4 regions of the Pseudomonas sp. DC1.2 genome follow, and region 2 is predicted to be linked to each of the others. Evidence: predicted binding sites of a transcription regulator. Region 2 holds the regulator's gene; each other region holds the start of a gene.
The links. The regulator FliA, encoded in region 2, starts transcription of late flagellar genes. The targets are predictions, from matches to a motif close to CTAAAGTTTNNNNNNNNNNNGCCGNTAA.

Region 1: RHM68_RS21410 (methyl-accepting chemotaxis protein) is a predicted target of FliA. The motif match lies at 1,756-1,783, and genes of this name have one in related genera.
Region 3: RHM68_RS10740 (methyl-accepting chemotaxis protein) is a predicted target of FliA. The motif match lies at 2,017-2,044, and genes of this name have one in related genera.
Region 4: RHM68_RS24825 (methyl-accepting chemotaxis protein) is a predicted target of FliA. The motif match lies at 1,395-1,422, and genes of this name have one in related genera.

What each region holds. Positions count from the first base shown of each region.
Region 1 is NZ_CP133782.1:4,732,157-4,736,630, forward strand. Features, by position in the region: gene RHM68_RS21410 (methyl-accepting chemotaxis protein) at 67-1,692, opposite strand; tRNA gene RHM68_RS21415 (tRNA-Pro) at 1,843-1,919, opposite strand; tRNA gene RHM68_RS21420 (tRNA-Lys) at 2,013-2,088, opposite strand; tRNA gene RHM68_RS21425 (tRNA-Pro) at 2,094-2,170, opposite strand; tRNA gene RHM68_RS21430 (tRNA-Asn) at 2,180-2,255, opposite strand; gene RHM68_RS21435 (hypothetical protein) at 2,795-4,057, shown strand; gene clpB (ATP-dependent chaperone ClpB) at 4,327-4,474, opposite strand, start outside.
Region 2 is NZ_CP133782.1:1,730,138-1,734,611, reverse strand. Features, by position in the region: gene RHM68_RS07830 (chemotaxis protein CheA) at 1-51, opposite strand, end outside; gene RHM68_RS07825 (protein phosphatase CheZ) at 81-869, opposite strand; gene RHM68_RS07820 (chemotaxis response regulator CheY) at 892-1,263, opposite strand; gene fliA (RNA polymerase sigma factor FliA) at 1,432-2,172, opposite strand; gene fleN (flagellar synthesis regulator FleN) at 2,169-2,999, opposite strand; gene flhF (flagellar biosynthesis protein FlhF) at 3,116-4,450, opposite strand; gene flhA (flagellar biosynthesis protein FlhA) at 4,462-4,474, opposite strand, start outside.
Region 3 is NZ_CP133782.1:2,351,433-2,355,906, reverse strand. Features, by position in the region: gene RHM68_RS10755 (hypothetical protein) at 27-506, shown strand; gene RHM68_RS10750 (glycosyltransferase family 2 protein) at 525-1,319, opposite strand; gene RHM68_RS10745 (co-regulatory protein PtrA N-terminal domain-containing protein) at 1,391-1,594, opposite strand; gene RHM68_RS10740 (methyl-accepting chemotaxis protein) at 2,159-3,964, shown strand; gene RHM68_RS10735 (bile acid:sodium symporter family protein) at 4,098-4,474, opposite strand, start outside.
Region 4 is NZ_CP133782.1:5,442,564-5,447,037, reverse strand. Features, by position in the region: gene RHM68_RS24835 (NorM family multidrug efflux MATE transporter) at 1-265, opposite strand, end outside; gene RHM68_RS24830 (LysR substrate-binding domain-containing protein) at 424-1,344, shown strand; gene RHM68_RS24825 (methyl-accepting chemotaxis protein) at 1,531-3,507, shown strand; gene RHM68_RS24820 (hypothetical protein) at 3,627-3,866, opposite strand; gene RHM68_RS24815 (aldose 1-epimerase family protein) at 3,881-4,474, shown strand, end outside.

The sequences.
Region 1 (4,474 bases), 2.8 Mb from region 2:
GCAGACGCTGGCTGAACGTAACCCGCCCCGCTCTAAATGAGCGGGGCTTTTTTTCGCCTGAAGGATTTACACCCGAAAGCGTTGCACCATGCTTTGCAGTGCGTTGGCCAGTGTCGACAACTGATGGCTGGAGGCGTTGGTCTGGTCAGCGCCCGCGGCGGAACGTACCGACAGGTCTCGAATGTTCACCAGATTGCGATCGACTTCCCGCGCCACTTGAGCTTGTTCTTCGGCAGCACTGGCGATCACCAGATTACGTTCATGAATCTCATGCACCGAGGCGGTGATGGTCTGGAGCGCCTCGCCTGCTCGCTCGGCCAGTACCAAGGTGCTGGCCGTCCGCGAAGCGCTCGCCTGCATGGAGTCCAACGCCAGGCTCGAACCATTACGCATGCCAAGCACCATCTGTTCGATTTCCTGGGTCGACTGCTGCGTGCGATGCGCCAGTGCGCGCACTTCATCGGCCACCACCGCGAAACCTCGCCCACTCTCTCCGGCACGCGCCGCTTCTATCGCCGCATTAAGCGCCAGCAAGTTGGTTTGCTCGGCGATGGCTCGAATCACATCCAACACCTTGCCGATGTCTTGAGACTGATTGGCCAGGGACTGCACCAACTCGCCAGTGTGCTGCACGTCATTGGCCAAGGCACTGATGGCGCTCGCAGTTTCGCTGACCCGCTGCTGCCCCAATTGCGCTGACTCGCTGGACTGGCGAGTGGCATCGGAGGTGGACACCGCATTGCGGGCGACCTCTTCCACGGCAGCGGTCATTTCGTTGACCGCCGTGGCGGCCTGTTCGATTTCGTTATTTTGCTGCTGCAAGCCTTGAGTACTGTCGAGGGTCACAGCGTTCAGCTCATCTGCCGCCTTGGTCAGTTGAGTCGCCGAACCACTGATGCCTTGCAGGGTTTCACGCAGGTTTTGCTGCATGGTCGCCAAGGCCTTGAGCAAACGGCTCACTTCATCGTTACCGTGGGTTTCGATAGGCTTGGTTAGATCGCCCTGTGCCACGCTTTCTGCGGCCTGCAGGGCTTCATTCAACGGGCGCACGATACTGCGAGTCAGCAGCATCGCCAACGCAACCGTCGCCAGTGCCGCCAACGCAATGAACAGGCTGACAATCATTCGCGACGTTTCGTAGTGCGCCAGGGAGGTCTGGCTTTCCGTCGCCACCTGTTTGGCGAACAACTCAGCCAGGTCGTTGAGTTGTTTACCAGAACCATCGACGACGGTTTTCATATCCAGCAATAACAATTTGGTCAGCTCGTCACGCCGCCCTTGCTCGGCCAAGGCGAACGACTGGGCGATGCCAGCACGATAAGCATTGAAGGTGGTTTTAAACTGGTCATACAGCGCTTTACCTTCGGCGGTGGTGACCAATTTGTCGTAAGCGGTGATTTTATCGCTCAGTTCCTTGTCCCGCGTGTCCATCTGAGTGCGGTACTGCGCGATGTTCTTTGGGTCCTGATCCAGGGCCATCCGTAAGGAAATGGTACGAATGCGCAGCATAATTTCGCGGATTTCGTCACCGCCACGAATACTCGGCAGCCATTGGGTCTCTACCGCCACCTCGTTATCACGGATGCTCGACATCTGCCTCAGGGCAAAAACCCCGAGCAAGGCAACCAGCACAGCGATCAGGGCAAACCCAAGCGCAGCACGCGGGGCAATATTCAGCTGACGAAGAAACATAACGAGCGCCTTTTCTTTGTTATTGGCTGGAGAAAGAGGCGCTGTCTGTGCCTCGCTAGCTCGTTATCGGCCGGTTGTATGACGACTGAAGTGTTCTTTTCGCCAGACCAAAAAAAATCCCCGTATCTTTCGATACGAGGATTTTTAATATGGTCGGGGTAAGGGGATTCGAACTCCTGACATCCTGCTCCCAAAGCAGGCGCGCTACCAGACTGCGCTATACCCCGGTAAAAAGATGACCTTTACAAGTCACCTTCTTCGATCAGCGCTTTTGGCGTCTGATCTTAAGATCTGATTCCAGCGTTAACTGGTTTCAAAAATGGTGGGTCGTGTGGGATTCGAACCTACGACCAATTGGTTAAAAGCCAACTGCTCTACCAACTGAGCTAACGACCCAAAAATGGTCGGGGTAAGGGGATTCGAACTCCTGACATCCTGCTCCCAAAGCAGGCGCGCTACCGGACTGCGCTATACCCCGGCTTGAAATTGGCTCCGTGACCAGGACTCGAACCTGGGACCCAATGATTAACAGTCATTTGCTCTACCGACTGAGCTATCACGGAACTGCATATTTCAATTACAACAGTGAAACTTTTCCACCTCTTCAACGCGTTCGCATCGCTGCGTTCGTGTGTCTGAGGCGCGCTATTCTACAATTTTAAGCACCTCTGTCAACCCCCTAAATTGCTTTCAAGACAATGATTTGCAACTTATTTCAGATTCCTGCTTGGGGAGCAGAAACCCTTCGGGGTGACTTACTGCGGGGCGCACTTTACAAGCCTTTTCCTTTGAGTTCAACAGCCTGGAGAAAAAAGGCTTCGCATTGAGACTGAATACCCTAACGGCACATAGTTTTGTGAGCGGGCACTGGAGATCTAGCCGCAGTCGGTGCTCGACCTCAGTGAGGATGAGGCCACTCCAAGCGATCCTTTCAACAGCGTTGTCCCGGCAGGCAGTCGGCTGTTTGGCGTGTAAAGCAGGTAAAAAAGCCCGGTGGACGATGGTCACTTGCCCATGAACGACTGGAGCTCACCCTCCAATTTCCAGATAATGGCCATATGCTGCTAATCCGCGCAGCCCACTGATAAGGACATCCTGTTCGATGAAGTTGCCGTCCACTGCCCTGCTCCTCGCTTGCGCCCTATTCCTGCCCACCGCCGCCCAAGCCAGCGATGCCGCGTTGACCGAAACGCTCAAAGCCTTCACTCGCTGCGATGCCAGTTTCTTCGCCAGCCTGAACACCCACCGCGACGCGTGGGGGGCGTTTGCGCCGCTTAAGCAGGAAAAAAATGCGGCGTGGATAACCGTCAAAAATCGCGGCAGCAGCCCGGAAAATTCGATGCCTCTGCTCGGTACGCCGGTCGTTGCCGGTATGAAACTGTTGTCCTATGTCGACGAGAGCAGCGACCTCGGCCAACTGGGTCACTACTATTACTGGGGCTTCATTGTTGAAGGCAGCGTAAACGAAGTGGCCAAGCGCCTCGCGCCGTTGATGGAGCAGCCCAAGCAATTGCAGAATGTAGGCTCGTCCTATGTGCGCAGTGAAATCAAGGTCGGTGACCAATGGCGAGTCATCCAGCCGCAGCCAGGCACGGCGCCGGGTAGCAAACGTGTAGAACGCGTCTTGATCGTTGAGGCGGAAGGCAAGCAGGGCAATCAATCACGGGTCAATTGTTCCGTGCAGGGCGCCGTTGACGGTGCGATGCTCGCCCAACTGCGCCCGGACATCGCGCCGGCTGATTATCCTCAGCCACAACCGGATACAAGCATTACCGGGGTCGCCGTACCGGAAGAAGTGCTCAAGCGCCTCGACTCGCCTCTGCTCATACCGAAATTCAAAACACTGAGCTACACCTACGCCACCAAGACCGGCGATAAGGTCAATGATCGTCCGGTGACGATTGAGTACACCGCAGACGGCGGCTTGCTGAAGAAGAATGAGATCTACAGCGAAGCCTTCCACGTCGAGCGTCTCACCCAGGCGGGCCTGATTCAGTTGAAGTCGAAAATGAACGGCATAGGCGATGGACGCGTGTTGCTCACCCGCGAACTTGAGGTTAAGACCCCGACGAGCTGGAGCCCCGGCCAAACGTTGAGCGCTCGCCTGGTCATGGAAGAAGTGCCTGCCCGGCCAACCGACAAACCCATAAAACTGTCGACGACTTGCACCGTGGGTCAGCGCTTCCCTGCCCGGCAAGTATTCGCCTCGCTGACCGGCGATGCCATCGCGCTTGAGTGCGAACATGACAACAGTAAAACCTCCAACGCGTTTATCGAGGACTTGGGGGTTTCCCTGATTCTGGAGTCGACGTCGAACAAAACAAGTAGCGTGTACACGCTCACAGCCTTGGATGTTGTGCGTTAAGCAGTCATCAAGACTGAGGCCAAGACACGCTTGCAGATGCAGCGCCTGCAGGGGCGGCCGCCAGCACCCAGAGCGCGTTGCCGAGCGCGTCTGAATCAAATGCATGGCATCCCCTGCCGATTGACGGCACAGCTTTTATTTTTCCCCGGTCAAAAAAAACCCTCAGAGAGGGATTTTGAAGTAAGTCCACACTGAAAAGCCCTAACTGTGTATTCCCACGTGGGGAAATACACAGTGCAAGGCCTTCTTTTTGCCACTGGCATTACGCCTCAGGCAAAGACGATTTCGTCGTTTTCCACAGTGCCGACAGCTGTATCGCCAGGCATGAAACGACCCGACAGAATCAGCTGCGCCAGCGGGTTTTCGATCCAACGCTGAATCGCTCGTTTGAGCGGTCGTGCGCCATAGACCGGGTCA
Region 2 (4,474 bases):
GGCCTCAACCAGGAAATCCTGAAGGATCTCTTCATCGGCGCCGAAGCTCATGTATGGGGTGCTCCTACAGGTTTAAAAACCTAAAATCCAAGGCTGGAAAGCAAATCGTCCACATCGTCCTGACCGGACACAACGTCTTCTCTTTTATCGGCATGAATCTGCGGACCTTCACCCTGAGAGAGATGTTTTTGTGGATCTTTTTCAGCCAGCATCGCATCACGGTCATGTTCGATGCCCGCAAAGCGGTCTACCTGACTTGCCATGAGCACCAGTTTGAGCAAATTACTTTCGACTTCGGTGACCAGTTGGGTGACGCGCTTGATCACTTGACCGGTGAGGTCCTGGTAATCCTGGGCCAGCAGAATGTCGTTGAGGTTGCTCGACACCACGCGATTGTCTTCGCTGCTGCGTGTCAGGAAACCGTCGACTCGCCGAGCCAGCTCGCGGAACTCTTCGGCCCCGACTTCGCGACGCATGAACCGTCCCCAGTCGGTGCTCAACGCCTGAGCTTCCTGGCTCAGACCATTGACCAGCGGCGTGGCGTTTTCCACCAGGTCCATGGTGCGGTTAGCGGCGGCCTCAGTCAGCTTGACCACGTAACCCAAACGCTCGGTGGCGTCCGTGATCTGTGACACTTCCTCGGCTTGCGGCATGTGCGGATCGATCTGAAAATTGACAATCGCGCTATGCAGCTCACGAGTGAGCTTACCCACTTCCTGATACAGGCCTCGGTCACGGGTCTGATTGAGCTCATGGATCAGTTGCACAGCATCGCCGAATTTACCTTTTTCAAGGCTGTCGACCAGTTCGCGCGCATGTTTTTTCAGGGTCGATTCAAAATCGCCCTGTGAAGATTCGTTATGCTCCATAGCTCCCCCGTGGCGCAGTTTCTCAACCGATGCGTTCGAAAATTTTCTCGATTTTGTCTTTCAACGCCTGGGCCGTGAAGGGTTTGACCACATAGCCGTTAACACCGGCCTGGGCCGCTTCGATGATCTGCTCGCGCTTGGCTTCAGCGGTCACCATCAGCACCGGCAGGTGCTTGAGCTTTTCATCGGCACGTACATGACGCAGCAGATCGATACCGGTCATGCCAGGCATGTTCCAGTCCGTTACCAGAAAGTCGATGCTCCCGCTGTTGAGAACCGGAATGGCAGTAATGCCATCGTCAGCCTCGACCGTGTTGGTGAACCCAAGGTCACGCAACAGGTTTTTAATGATCCGCCGCATCGTTGAGAAGTCATCAACGATGAGGATTTTCATGTTCTTGTCCAATTCGACCTCCAAGCAGTCTTAAACGCGCCCAGCACCTGGACGCGCCATTTCAATCAATCCGGCAAAGCACTCGATGACTGCGTGGAGCACAACAGAGCAAGACCGGTGCCGTTCATCACCGCACCAGCCTCGTTCGCAGTGTCCCCCACACTGCCTTCAGCGCGCTCGCCACTCCCCCAAACGCCCCCGCAAACGGGCCGCGCACTGGCTATGTAACTGGCTGACCCGCGATTCGCTGACCCCCAGGACCTCACCGATTTCCTTGAGGTTCAGCTCTTCGTCGTAGTACAGCGCCAACACCAGCCGCTCACGCTCCGGCAAATTGGCAATCGCGTCCGCCAGCGCGGCCTGGAACCGTTCATCTTCCAGATCACGTGACGGCTCCGTATGAGCACTGGCGCCATCCTCGTGCAGTCCTTCGTGTTCGCCGTCCTGCAACAGGTCGTCAAAACTGAAGAGCCGACTGCCCAAGGTATCGTTCAAAATCCCGTAATAATCGTCGAGACTCAATTGGAGTTCGGCCGCAACCTCGTGATCTTTAGCGTCACGGCCGGTTTTAGCTTCAATAGAACGAATTGCGTCGCTCACCATTCGCGTATTGCGGTGAACGGAACGTGGTGCCCAGTCGCCCTTGCGGACTTCATCAAGCATCGCGCCGCGGATTCGAATGCCCGCGTAGGTCTCAAAGCTGGCACCTTTGCTGGCGTCGTATTTGGTTGAGACTTCCAGTAGCCCGATCATACCGGCCTGGATCAGGTCTTCGACCTGGACACTGGCCGGCAGACGCGCCAGCAAATGGTAAGCAATGCGTTTGACCAGTGGCGCGTAACGCTCAATCAGCTCGTATTGTGAGTCACGTGCAGACTTCTTGTAGAGGTTGTAGCCACTTGATGTCATAGGACGGGCCCTGCGGTTTGTTGCACGAGACGCTCGACAAAAAACTCCAGGTGGCCGCGCGGGTTGGCGGGCAGCGGCCAAGTGTCGACCTTTTGTGCAATGGCTTTGAACGCCAGTGAGCACTTGGAACGCGGAAAGGCTTCGTAGACGGCGCGCTGCTTCTGCACGGCTTTGCGCACGCTTTCGTCATAAGGCACGGCGCCGACGTATTGTAAGGCGACGTCAAGGAAACGGTCTGTGACCTTGGTCAACTTGGCGAACAGGTTGCGACCTTCCTGCGGGCTCTGTGCCATGTTGGCCAGGACCCGGAAGCGGTTCATGCCGTAATCGCGGTTTAGCAGTTTGATCAAGGCGTAGGCATCCGTGATCGAGGTCGGCTCGTCACAGACCACCAGCAGCACTTCTTGCGCAGCGCGCACGAAACTGACGACCGAGTCACCAATGCCTGCGGCCGTGTCGATCACCAGGACGTCAAGGTTGTCACCGATATCGCTGAACGCCTGAATCAGGCCGGCGTGTTGGGCCGGTGTCAGATGCACCATGCTCTGCGTGCCGGACGCCGCGGGAACGATCCGAATACCGCCAGGGCCCTGCAACAAAACGTCGCGCAGCTCGCAGCGACCTTCAATCACGTCGGCCAGCGTCCGTTTGGGTGTGAGACCCAGTAGAACGTCGACGTTGGCCAATCCCAAGTCAGCGTCCAGCAGCATGACCCGTCGGCCAAGCTCAGCTAGAGCCAGGGACAAGTTTACTGACACGTTAGTCTTCCCGACGCCACCTTTGCCGCCGGTCACCGCGATCACCTGTACGGGATGCATGCTGCCCATGTTATTTCTTTACCTTGTCTTACTTAGACGGAGGCCACATTACTGGCTGCGCGTTCACCATCGGAACAATGCATGGCAGGCCATCGATGTAGGTACAAAAACTGTTGATGAATACCTCAGCCGACCTGTTTGGTCGGGCTGTGGTAGATATCAGCGAACATATCAGCCATAGCTTCTTCGCTGGGCTCTTCCTGCATTTGCACGCTCACCGCGCGACTGACCAACTGGTGACGACGCGGCAGATGCAAATCATCCGGAATCCGCGGGCCGTCGGTGAGATACGCCACCGGCAATTCATGACTGATGGCCAGGCTCAACACCTCGCCCAGACTCGCCGTTTCATCCAATTTAGTCAGGATGCACCCAGCCAGACCGCAACGCTTGTAACTGTGATAAGCGGCCGCCAGGACCTGCTTCTGGCTGGTGGTTGCCAGCACTAGATAATTCTTCGATTTGATGCCACGGCCGGCCAGGCTTTCAAGTTGCATGCGCAGCGCCGGGTCGCTGGCCTGGAGGCCGGCGGTGTCGATCAGCACCACGCGTTTGCGCAACAGTGGATCCAGCGCCTGCGCCAGGGACTGACCCGGATCGACGTGGGTCACCGACACATTGAGAATCCGGCCCAGGGTCTTGAGTTGCTCCTGAGCGCCAATGCGGTAGCTGTCCATGCTCACCAGCGCGATGCTCTGCGCGCCGTACTTGAGTACATAACGGGCCGCCAGTTTGGCCAGCGTCGTCGTCTTGCCCATGCCCGCAGGGCCGACCATCGCAATCACGCCACCCTCTTCCAGAGGTTCGACTTCGGGGGTGGCGATCATCCGCGCCAGGTGCGCCAACAACATGCGCCAGGCCTGACGGGGTTCTTCAATGTCAGAAATCATCGCCAGCAGATCGCGCGACAGCGGGCCAGACAGGCCTATGCGTTGCAAGCGACGCCAGAGATTAGCCTGGGCGGGGCGACTGCCTTGCAGTTGATTCCAGGCCAGGGAGCCAAGCTGTACTTCCATCAACTCGCGCAAGCTATTGAGTTCGAAACGCATCGAGTCAAATGCTCGCGGATCGACACCGCCAGCGGCGTAGGCCGGGGCCGGCGCAGGGCGCCGCGGCTGAGTGTAAGTCGGCTCGACCAGCGGCTCAGCGGCGGTCAACGGCAGACCGGCAAACAGTTGGCGATTGGTGGTCTGGTCGCCTTCGGTTTCGCCCTCGCCACGCAGGCTCAGCTCGGCCTGGGCAGTGACGATCCGCGACTGCGTCTTGCGCAATTCATCTTCGAGTTCAATGTTCGGAACACGCGGCGCCAGCGCCGACAGCTTGTAATCCAGGGCAGCCGTTAGTTCGACACCGCCAGCGATCCGGCGATTACCAATGATGGCGGCATCAGCCCCCAACTCATCACGAACCAGTTTCATGGCCTGACGCATATCGGCGGCGAAAAAACGCTTAACTTGCATAAACCACTACCTCAGCCGTTGGGC
Region 3 (4,474 bases), 620 kb from region 2:
TAGGCCGCTTTTAGGGTGCTGAAAAAATGAAAAAACCGTGGTTTGGCTCTATCGCGTTGACGTTGCTCGTTGCGCTTTCAACCACCGTGTCCGCTGAAACAGCCTCACTAAAGGATGCCCGCACGTTCGTTGCGCAGGCCCAGATAGGCCGAAACCTCCACGACATCGCACTCTCGGTCGCCAAGCGAACGGCAACCTACGCACTGATTACCTCAACATTGGGCAGTGCGGGTGCTGCAAGCGCCGTGTCTGACGAAATCAACGCATTGCTGCCCCAGTACCAACCCAAGTGGGATGAAAACATCGCGCAAGCCTATGAAAAATCATTCTCTGAAGAAGAGTTGTCGTCACTCGCCGCTGAAGGTCGAGCATCAAAATACGCGGGTAAAGTCGTAGAGCGCCAACCCGAAATTGGTAACACGATGCAGTCGAGCGCCAAGCCCATACTGACCGCTCTTGTCTCCGAAGCGCTCAATGTAACGATGTCCAAACACACAACGGAATAGCACACTGGTTTTATCAAACTAGTAAGCCTTCAATGTCCGCTGTTGTGTGACCTGTTCATATTTCTTGACTCTTCGGTGGCTGGAGGAATAACCCCCCATCGCTGCAACGGTGCCACTTTGAATATGATCAAGGTAGGTAAACATCTTCCGCGGCGATATAAAACCGATCTGATAACCCCGCGCAACCATCCTGTCTTGCAACTCATAACCTGGATTACGATCATCCATTTGAAAGTGAAACCCGTGCTTCTTGATGAGCGCCGCATTCCACAGCGTACAAAAGCTCTTCAGATGCTTTTCTCTGTAGGGTTTTGGTGCTCTTACCTCGATACCCAACGCTAATAAAGAGCGTCGAGAGTAGTGTTTGAAAAAACGTGAAATAAGTCGCCAGGTTGAACGAGCGACACCACGATCCAGTTGCTCCAGGCATCCGACGGCCGCCACTTCGCGCGCACCACTGCACTCACTTATCATCATGGTGAATACAGAAGGATCGTAAATAAAAGTATCGCTATGCAACAGAAACAGGTAATCGGTTTCAACATGCTCTAAAGCGAGATCCAGCGCCCGGCCATGGGCAATATTGCCAGGCTCGCGATAGGGGCTCTTGCGTTCGAGCAGTTGAATCCAGTCCACTGTGCGCAAGTAATCACTGCTCTCATCGTCAGAGTTGTTATCGACCACAATCACCGGAACACCCGTACCCCGCAAAGCATCCTGCAACAGCATGAGACACGTTTTAGTCAGTTCAAGTGTTTTGTAGTTAACCAACACAATGCTGTAGTTTGCTGTCGTGGAAGATTGGCAGGTCATGGACTATTGATCCTCGATTATTAAACCGATGCAACGACTAATTTCGTAGATTTAAAGCAATGTGCCCGCGATCAATTCGACCGTGCGGCTTCATCAAGCGAAGTGTTCTGATTATCGGCGATGGCAGTATCAGTGTCTGACTGTTGGTACGTGGTCATGGCGGATTCTCGTGCAGCTTCCATCTTGGCCATGACGGTATCGCCACCGCCTTCCGCCATCGCTGCTACAGAAGCACTCATTAACGTCACCAGCAAAAAAACCTTCAGGCCGTGCATAAAAACATCTCCAGTATTGAGTTCAGCCAACACACTGTTGGCTGGTTGAACTCAGTCTGCTGTACCAGACCGTTCACCCTGTTCCCCGCCAAATGAATTTTTTTTCAGGTTTTTTTCTGAGTTGGTTTTCTTGCGAGCACACGCGGGACGCAATAGTCGGCCGCGGCAGTCGTCACGTTTGCGTTTGCGGAAAGACGATTAGGGGTGCCGCACAAGGCGGCATTTAATGCAGAGCAGGACTTTTTCGATTCAAAGCACGACGGCAGCGCCCCTAACTCCAGCGCGCCGACACCGCTCTAAACCGCGGTTTGGCGCAAGACGCAGGCATCCTGCGGGCGTGGCAAACACACTGATGCCACAACGGCATCACTCTCCCAAAAACGCTCAAACTTGTACAACTTTTAATAAATGTACAAGTTTATTTAAAGTTATTAGCATCGCCGTCGAAAGCCTCAATGAAATTTTATTTACTTACGTTTTCACGGACCACCCTCAAGCCGCCCGCGGACTCTCAGTAAGAAGCGCTATCGCGCCATGAGGTGGACGAAGAAGCCACGGTTATCAATGTTGCAGCGGGCCTTAACGAACCGCCTGCTGAGCAGCGACTCAACGGCTCAAGCCGACCTGTCAGCCAATCAGGCAAAGTTGCAAGACGCGTTCTCGAAACTTGAAACCACTGACCGACGATTCAACGCGGAGCTCGAAACCGGTGACCGCGTACAACGCTTGCGCTCAGGGGCGCAGCGGCTGATTGATGGGGTAAAAGTCGATGCCAGCCAGACCAAGGCGTTCGACGATTGGAACGATCAACTGACAGAGACGTTGAATTTCGTGTATTTCGTCTCGGCCACCTCAGGAATGGTGCTGGATGAAGATTACGCGTCGCTGTTCATGATCGACCAGAGCACCTTGCGGCTACCGCGGCAAATCAATGTCGTGGGCCAGCTCCGCGGCATGGCCAGTGGTCTGCGGGAGGGGCAACCGCTGAGCGATAGCACCCGGTTTTCGCTGAAGTCACTGCTCAAGCAAGAGACGCAGATGCGCAAAGACCTTCAGCAAAGCCTAAGCCTCCTGCGCCGTAAAGAGCCGGCACTCGCCGATAAAATTCAGTTGCCGGTGACTAGCTCTCTCACGAATCTGGACAGCTTGCGCAGTGACCTCGAGGCGCTGATCGGTGCGACACGTGACAACGTGGGCGGCACGCAGGGTTTGCTGGCGAAGGGCAATGCTGTTGTCGCCGAGTTGTACAAGGCTCAGGACATCCTGCAGGACGCGCTGTTTGAGGTGCTGGAACAAAGAATCCAAAAGAAATCCTCTGAGAGGACGTTGATCCTGGCCATGTTTACCTTCATGGGGTTGCTGCTGATTTATGCGTTCAGCGGTATCTACAGTGCGATGCGCAGAGCCATTGATGAGGTGCTGAGCGCCACGCGTCTTATCGCTCAGGGCGATCTCAGGGCTCGCGTCCAGGTGCGAGGGAAAGATGAAATGGCGGACGTGGGGAATGGCCTAAATCACATGGTGCAGGCTTTTGGTACTTCGCTGGCTCAAGTCGAGCGTAGTTCTCAGTCGGTATCAGAGGCGGCCTCCCGCTTGGGATTGTCCATTGATCGTGCGAAGCAATCGATGAACTCACAACAGGGTGAAACCGAGCAAGTCGCCACGGCGATAAACGAGATGACCGCAAGCGTTGCCGACGTGGCGCAGAACACTGAAGGTGCCGCCCACGCAGCTGAGCAAGCCAGCCACGCCTCAAGCAGCGGCTTGGTGGTGATGCAGGACACTCGGGTGACGATTGAAGCCTTGGCCAACGAAGTTGAACTCAGCGCGCAAAAAGTTTCAGCGCTTGCCGTACACAGCCAAGAGATTGGTGGCGTCATTGAGGTGATCCGCAACATCGCCGATCAAACCAACCTGCTAGCGTTGAATGCGGCCATCGAAGCGGCCCGCGCCGGGGAACAAGGCCGTGGCTTTGCCGTCGTCGCCGACGAAGTTCGAACCCTGGCGTCACGCACACAGCGTTCGACTGAAGAAATCCGTCGAATCATTCAAGAGTTGCAACTCGCGACGTCAGCGGCCGTAGAGCAAATGAAGGCCGGCAAGGACAGAGCGCAGGATTGCATTGCCTCTGCCGATCAGGCATCGACAAGTCTGGACGCCATCAATGAAGGCGTTAAGCGGATTGTCGGCATGAACACCCAGATCGCCAGTGCGGCAGTTCAGCAGCATGCCGTATCGGAAGACATTAACCGCAACGTAACGGAGATTCGTAACGGCAGCGTCGTGTTGATGGAGGGCATAGAAGATAACGCCGTTACCGCTGACGAGCTTTCGTTGTTGGCAGGTGAACTGCGCTCCGTGGTGTCTTGATTCAACATGTAGAGCGTGTGCTCTCAAGGCCTGCGGCGCGCTCACGCGTCGCAGGCCGCAGACCGCCACAATCAGTACGATCAGCGCGCGCCTGAGAAATCCCCAGGCCTGTTGGCAGACCCAATGCTGATGATCAAGGATCCACCTGCCCCATCAGTTCAGCCACTGACTCCTGGCGCTTGGCATATTTCTGCGCCAGCACTGCGCAAACCATCAACTGTATTTGATGAAACAGCATCAGCGGCAAAATCAACACCCCCATGGTGCTCCCGGCGAACAACACTTGGGCCATCGGCACGCCGGTCGCCAGGCTTTTCTTCGAACCGCAAAACAGAATCGTGATGCGGTCTTCCTGGCTGAAGCCAAAGGCTTTGCCAACTACAGTGGACGCCAGCAATACCAGCGCCAGCAACACGCAGCAGGCCACGACCAGCCCGGCCAGCTCCCAGAGCGGGATCTGGTGCCAAATACCTTCGTTCACTGCCTCGCTGAACGCCCCGTAGACCACTA
Region 4 (4,474 bases), 2.1 Mb from region 2:
TTAGTCGTGCGGCTCCGACGATGTCCCCGGCACCCTGACGGATTGCCACCAGCGTGCCGACGGCCGCGATTACGCCAATACAGAAAATCGATACGAAGGAGTAAGTCGCCGCGCCCAAGCCGCCACCGGCCAGTGCCTCGGGGCTCAGGCGCGCCATCATCAACGTATCAGTGAGGACCATCAGCATGTGCGCCAACTGCGAGGCAATCAACGGCCCCGCCAGCCGCAGGATGGCCCAGAGTTCAGTACGTGCTGGATGCTGCATGATCATCACGCTCGATTATTGAAAAGTGCTGGAGAGTGACGATTCTCGGCGCTCTGCGGGCTTTGCACAAAGGGATAAATAGGATGGATCGCATGATTAAAACTCATGCAAAAGAGTTTCTGCTAAGTTGGCCCGATCTTGCTGTAGGAGCGTTCCTGATGTCTCGTCGTCTTCCTCCCTTATATGCGTTGCGCGCATTCGAAGCGGCCGCGCGGCATCGCTCATTTACTCGTGCCGCCGAAGAACTGTCGATTACCCAAAGTGCGGTCAGCCGGCATATCCGCACGCTCGAAGAGCACTTTGCCTGTCGGTTGTTTCATCGCAGTGGACGCAACCTGCAATTGACCGAGTCGGCGCGACTGATCCTCCCCGGCATTCGCGAGGGCTTCACCGCGCTCGAACGCGCGTGTAATACCTTGCGCGCCGAGGACGATATTCTGCGTATGAAAGCGCCATCTACTCTGACCATGCGCTGGCTGCTGGCGCGACTCAGTCGCTTCCGGCATATGCAGCCGGGGAATGAAGTGCAATTGACCAGTGCCTGGATGGACATCGACACGGTGGACTTCAACCACGAGCCGTTCGACTGTGCGGTGATCCTCAGCAACGGGAATTTTCCACCGGACTGGGAGGCGACTTTCCTGTTCTGCGAAGAGCTGATTCCTGTCGGTGCGCCGAATCTGCTGAAGGACCCGCCGTGGGATGTTGCGCGCTTGACCAGCACCGAGCTGCTGCACCCGACGCCGGATCGTCGCGATTGGCGTAACTGGCTGGAGCGTATGGGCCTGGCCGATCAGGTCTCGCTCAAGGGTGGACAGGTATTCGATACTCTGGAACTGGGCATGATCGCGGCGGCTCGCGGTTACGGCGTGTCGATGGGCGACCTGCTGATGGTCGCGGAAGATGTGGCTCAGGGACGTCTGAGTTTGCCGTGGCCGACGGCCGTTGCCAGCGGTGAGCATTATTACCTGGTCTGGCCGAAAACCCGTCCGGGGGGTGAACGCCTGCGTCGTCTCAGCGATTTCCTGCAAGGCGAGGTCCGCACCATGGAGCTGCCGGTTGTCGAGCACCTGAACTGAATCGAAGAGGGCGCTACACTAGCGGCTTTGAGCCATATCCCTATTCATTACTCAAGTATTCAGCTTTGCCGCCGAAAGTCTGCAGGTGGAACCTTCGTGCAGGCTCTGCGTTATTCCCCTTATTAGAAATTTTGCTGAACGCAGCGTGTGATCACGGAGGATCTGCTCGTTCAGCCAGGAGCTGTCATGTCTCAACCCCGTGCCCGGATCGCCTCACAGCTTGGTCTTGCGCTTGCCGTGATACTGGCGACTGTTATCAGCGGCAGTACCGTGTTCGCCCTGCGTTCGCTGGACACCGCCAACCTCGCCACCCGCGAAGAGCACCTCGCCAGTGAGGCGCGGTTGCTGGCCGATCAACTGAGCACGTTCCACGGCAGCCTGCGGGAAAGTACCCAGCGCCTGAGTGGTCTTTTCGAGAAGCGCTTCACCGCCGGTTTAAGTGTGCATCCGGACGAACCAGTGACCATGGCGGGCTTGCAGACCCCAGGTCTGCACCTGGGCAGCGACGTGCTGAACAACAACTTCAAGGAAGTGGATGAATTCAAAGCGATGACCGCCGGTGTGGCGACATTGTTTGTCCGCAGTGGTGAGGATTTTATCCGCGTCAGCACCTCCCTGAGCAAACAGGACGGTACTCGTGCCATCGGCACGCTCCTCGATCACGCCCACCCGGCCTATGCGCGCCTGATCGCCGGGCAGGGTTACGTCGGCCGAGCGCTACTGTTTGATCGTTTCTACATGACGCAATACACCCCCGTGCGAGATGCCGGCGGTAAGGTGATCGCCGTGTTGTTTGTAGGATTCGATTACACCGACGCGCAGAACGCTCAGTTCGAAAACCTCAAACGCTTCCGTATCGGTAAGACCGGCTCACTGGCGCTGATGGACGAACAGAAAAAATGGCTGGTGCCAATTGCCGGTGTGCAGGCGTTGGATCAAGCGGTTCCGGCCATCGTTGCGCTGGCAAAAACGCCGGGTAAGGGTGATTTTTGGAGCGACAAGTCCGAAGGCTTCTACAGCGTAGCCGTGCCGTTTGACGGTGGGCCGTGGTCGGTTGTCGCGAGCATGCCGCAATCGGAAATCAACGCCTTGACCTGGAGCGTTGGTATTCAATTGGCGATTGGCAGTCTGCTGGCGATGTTGATCGCCGTTGGTTCGGCAGTCTGGTTGCTGCGCAGCAAACTCGCGCCGCTGGGCGACCTGGTGCGTCAGGCGGAAGCCTTGGGCGCCGGTGATTTGAGCGTGCGCCTGAACGTGTCGAGCAACGACGAAATTGGTCAGTTGGCCCGCGCCTTCAACCAGATGAGCCAAGCCCTGTCGACCATGGTCGAGCACATCCGCAAAGCCTCGCAAGAGGTCAACAGTCGTGCCCAGGCGTTGTCCGGTCTGTCCGGCGGGGCATATGAAGGGATGGAGCAGCAGTCCGGCGAAATTACCAGCATGGCGGGTGCCGTGGAAGAATTCAGTGCCACGTCTCTGGACATTGCCGACAACATGGGCAGCACCCAGCGACTGGCTCAGGAAAACGCACAGCAAACTCAGATTGGTCGCACGTCCATGGACGAAGCGTCTTCCTCTCTGGAGCAAATCGCCAGTGCGTTGAATAGCACTGCAACGGTGATCAATACCTTGGGTCAGCGTTCTCAGGAAATCGGCGGCATCGTCGGGGTGATTAAGTCGATTGCCGATCAGACCAACCTGTTGGCGTTAAACGCTGCCATCGAAGCGGCCCGTGCCGGTGAGCAGGGCCGTGGTTTTGCGGTGGTGGCCGATGAGGTGCGTAACCTGGCCTCACGCACGCGTCAGGCGACGGACGAAATTTCTAGCATGATCCAGAGCATCCAGCAGGAAACCGGCCACGCCATCAGCACCATGGAGCAGGGCAATGTCCTGATGCAAGAAGGCTTGTCGCGTAATGCCAATGTGGCTTCGGCCTTGGCGCGGATCGATGAGCAAAGCCGCTCGGCCGGTCAGCAGTTTGCAGCGATCACCACTGCGACGCAGGAACAAAGCAGCACCGCGACGTTGCTCAGCAGTAATTTGCAAAGCATTGCATTGGCCAACAGTGAGCAGCGGGAAGTGGTGTCGAACCTGGCGATTACCGCCAAGGAACTTGAGTCACTGGCGGCGGAATTACGCCAAGAGGTTGACCGGTTTCGTTGAAGTGCCTTTGAAATAGCTTTCGCGAGCTGACTCCCCCCAGGGGTTGTTTGGTGTTCACACTCAACGTGTGATCACCGCCAATCCAATGTAGGAGCGAGCCTGTTCGCGATGGAATCGCCTCATTTTTCAGACTTATCCCCACGTCTCGGATCAACCCGCTTGCCGATATCGCGCAGGTGCGCCCACTGATTCACCATCGATGGTGCCCTGAGCGTCCTCGCGCAGTGGCCGGTGATGCTGGCCGAGCCCATTGAACAAGGCGTGGCGATTGAGCGTGCGGCGTGAGTTTTCCGGTTGTTGTCGAGCTTTTGAGCTTGCTGAAACGTTTCTTCAAGTCTATAAAAACGGCACAACTCCAAGAAAGGCTCCTCTCATGATCCCGCTCAAACTCATCGTTGCTCTTGGCGCGCTGTCCGCTGCCTCCCATGCCATGGCCTGGGATTACGTCCTGCTCGATACCGACAAAGCAGCCCAGAACTGGCAAATCACCAGTCAGCAACTGGGCGTAAAAACCGACAAACCCTTTTCTGTGACCCTGCGCACGCTGCACGGTGGTCGCCAGGAGGGTGTCAGCATCGTTGATATCGATAACGGCACCCTGAAACTCTCGGTGGTGCCGACACGAGGGATGAACGTCCTGCACGCCTCGGTAGGCAACGTGCGTATGGGATGGGATTCGCCAGTCAAGGACGTAGTCAACCCGTCGTTTATCGAACTCAACGGTCGCGGCGGCCTGGGCTGGCTCGAAGGCTTCAACGAGCTCGTCGCCCGCTGTGGCTACGAATGGGTTGGGCACCCTGGGATGGACAACGGCGAACTGCTGACGCTGCATGGGCGTGCGGCTAACATCCCGGCCAGTAAAGTGACCCTGCACATCGACGAGAAAGCGCCTTACGCCATCAGTCTGCGCGGTGAGTTGAAGGAGCAGGCGTTCAAAAAAGTCGACTTCTCCGTACAGACCGAACTG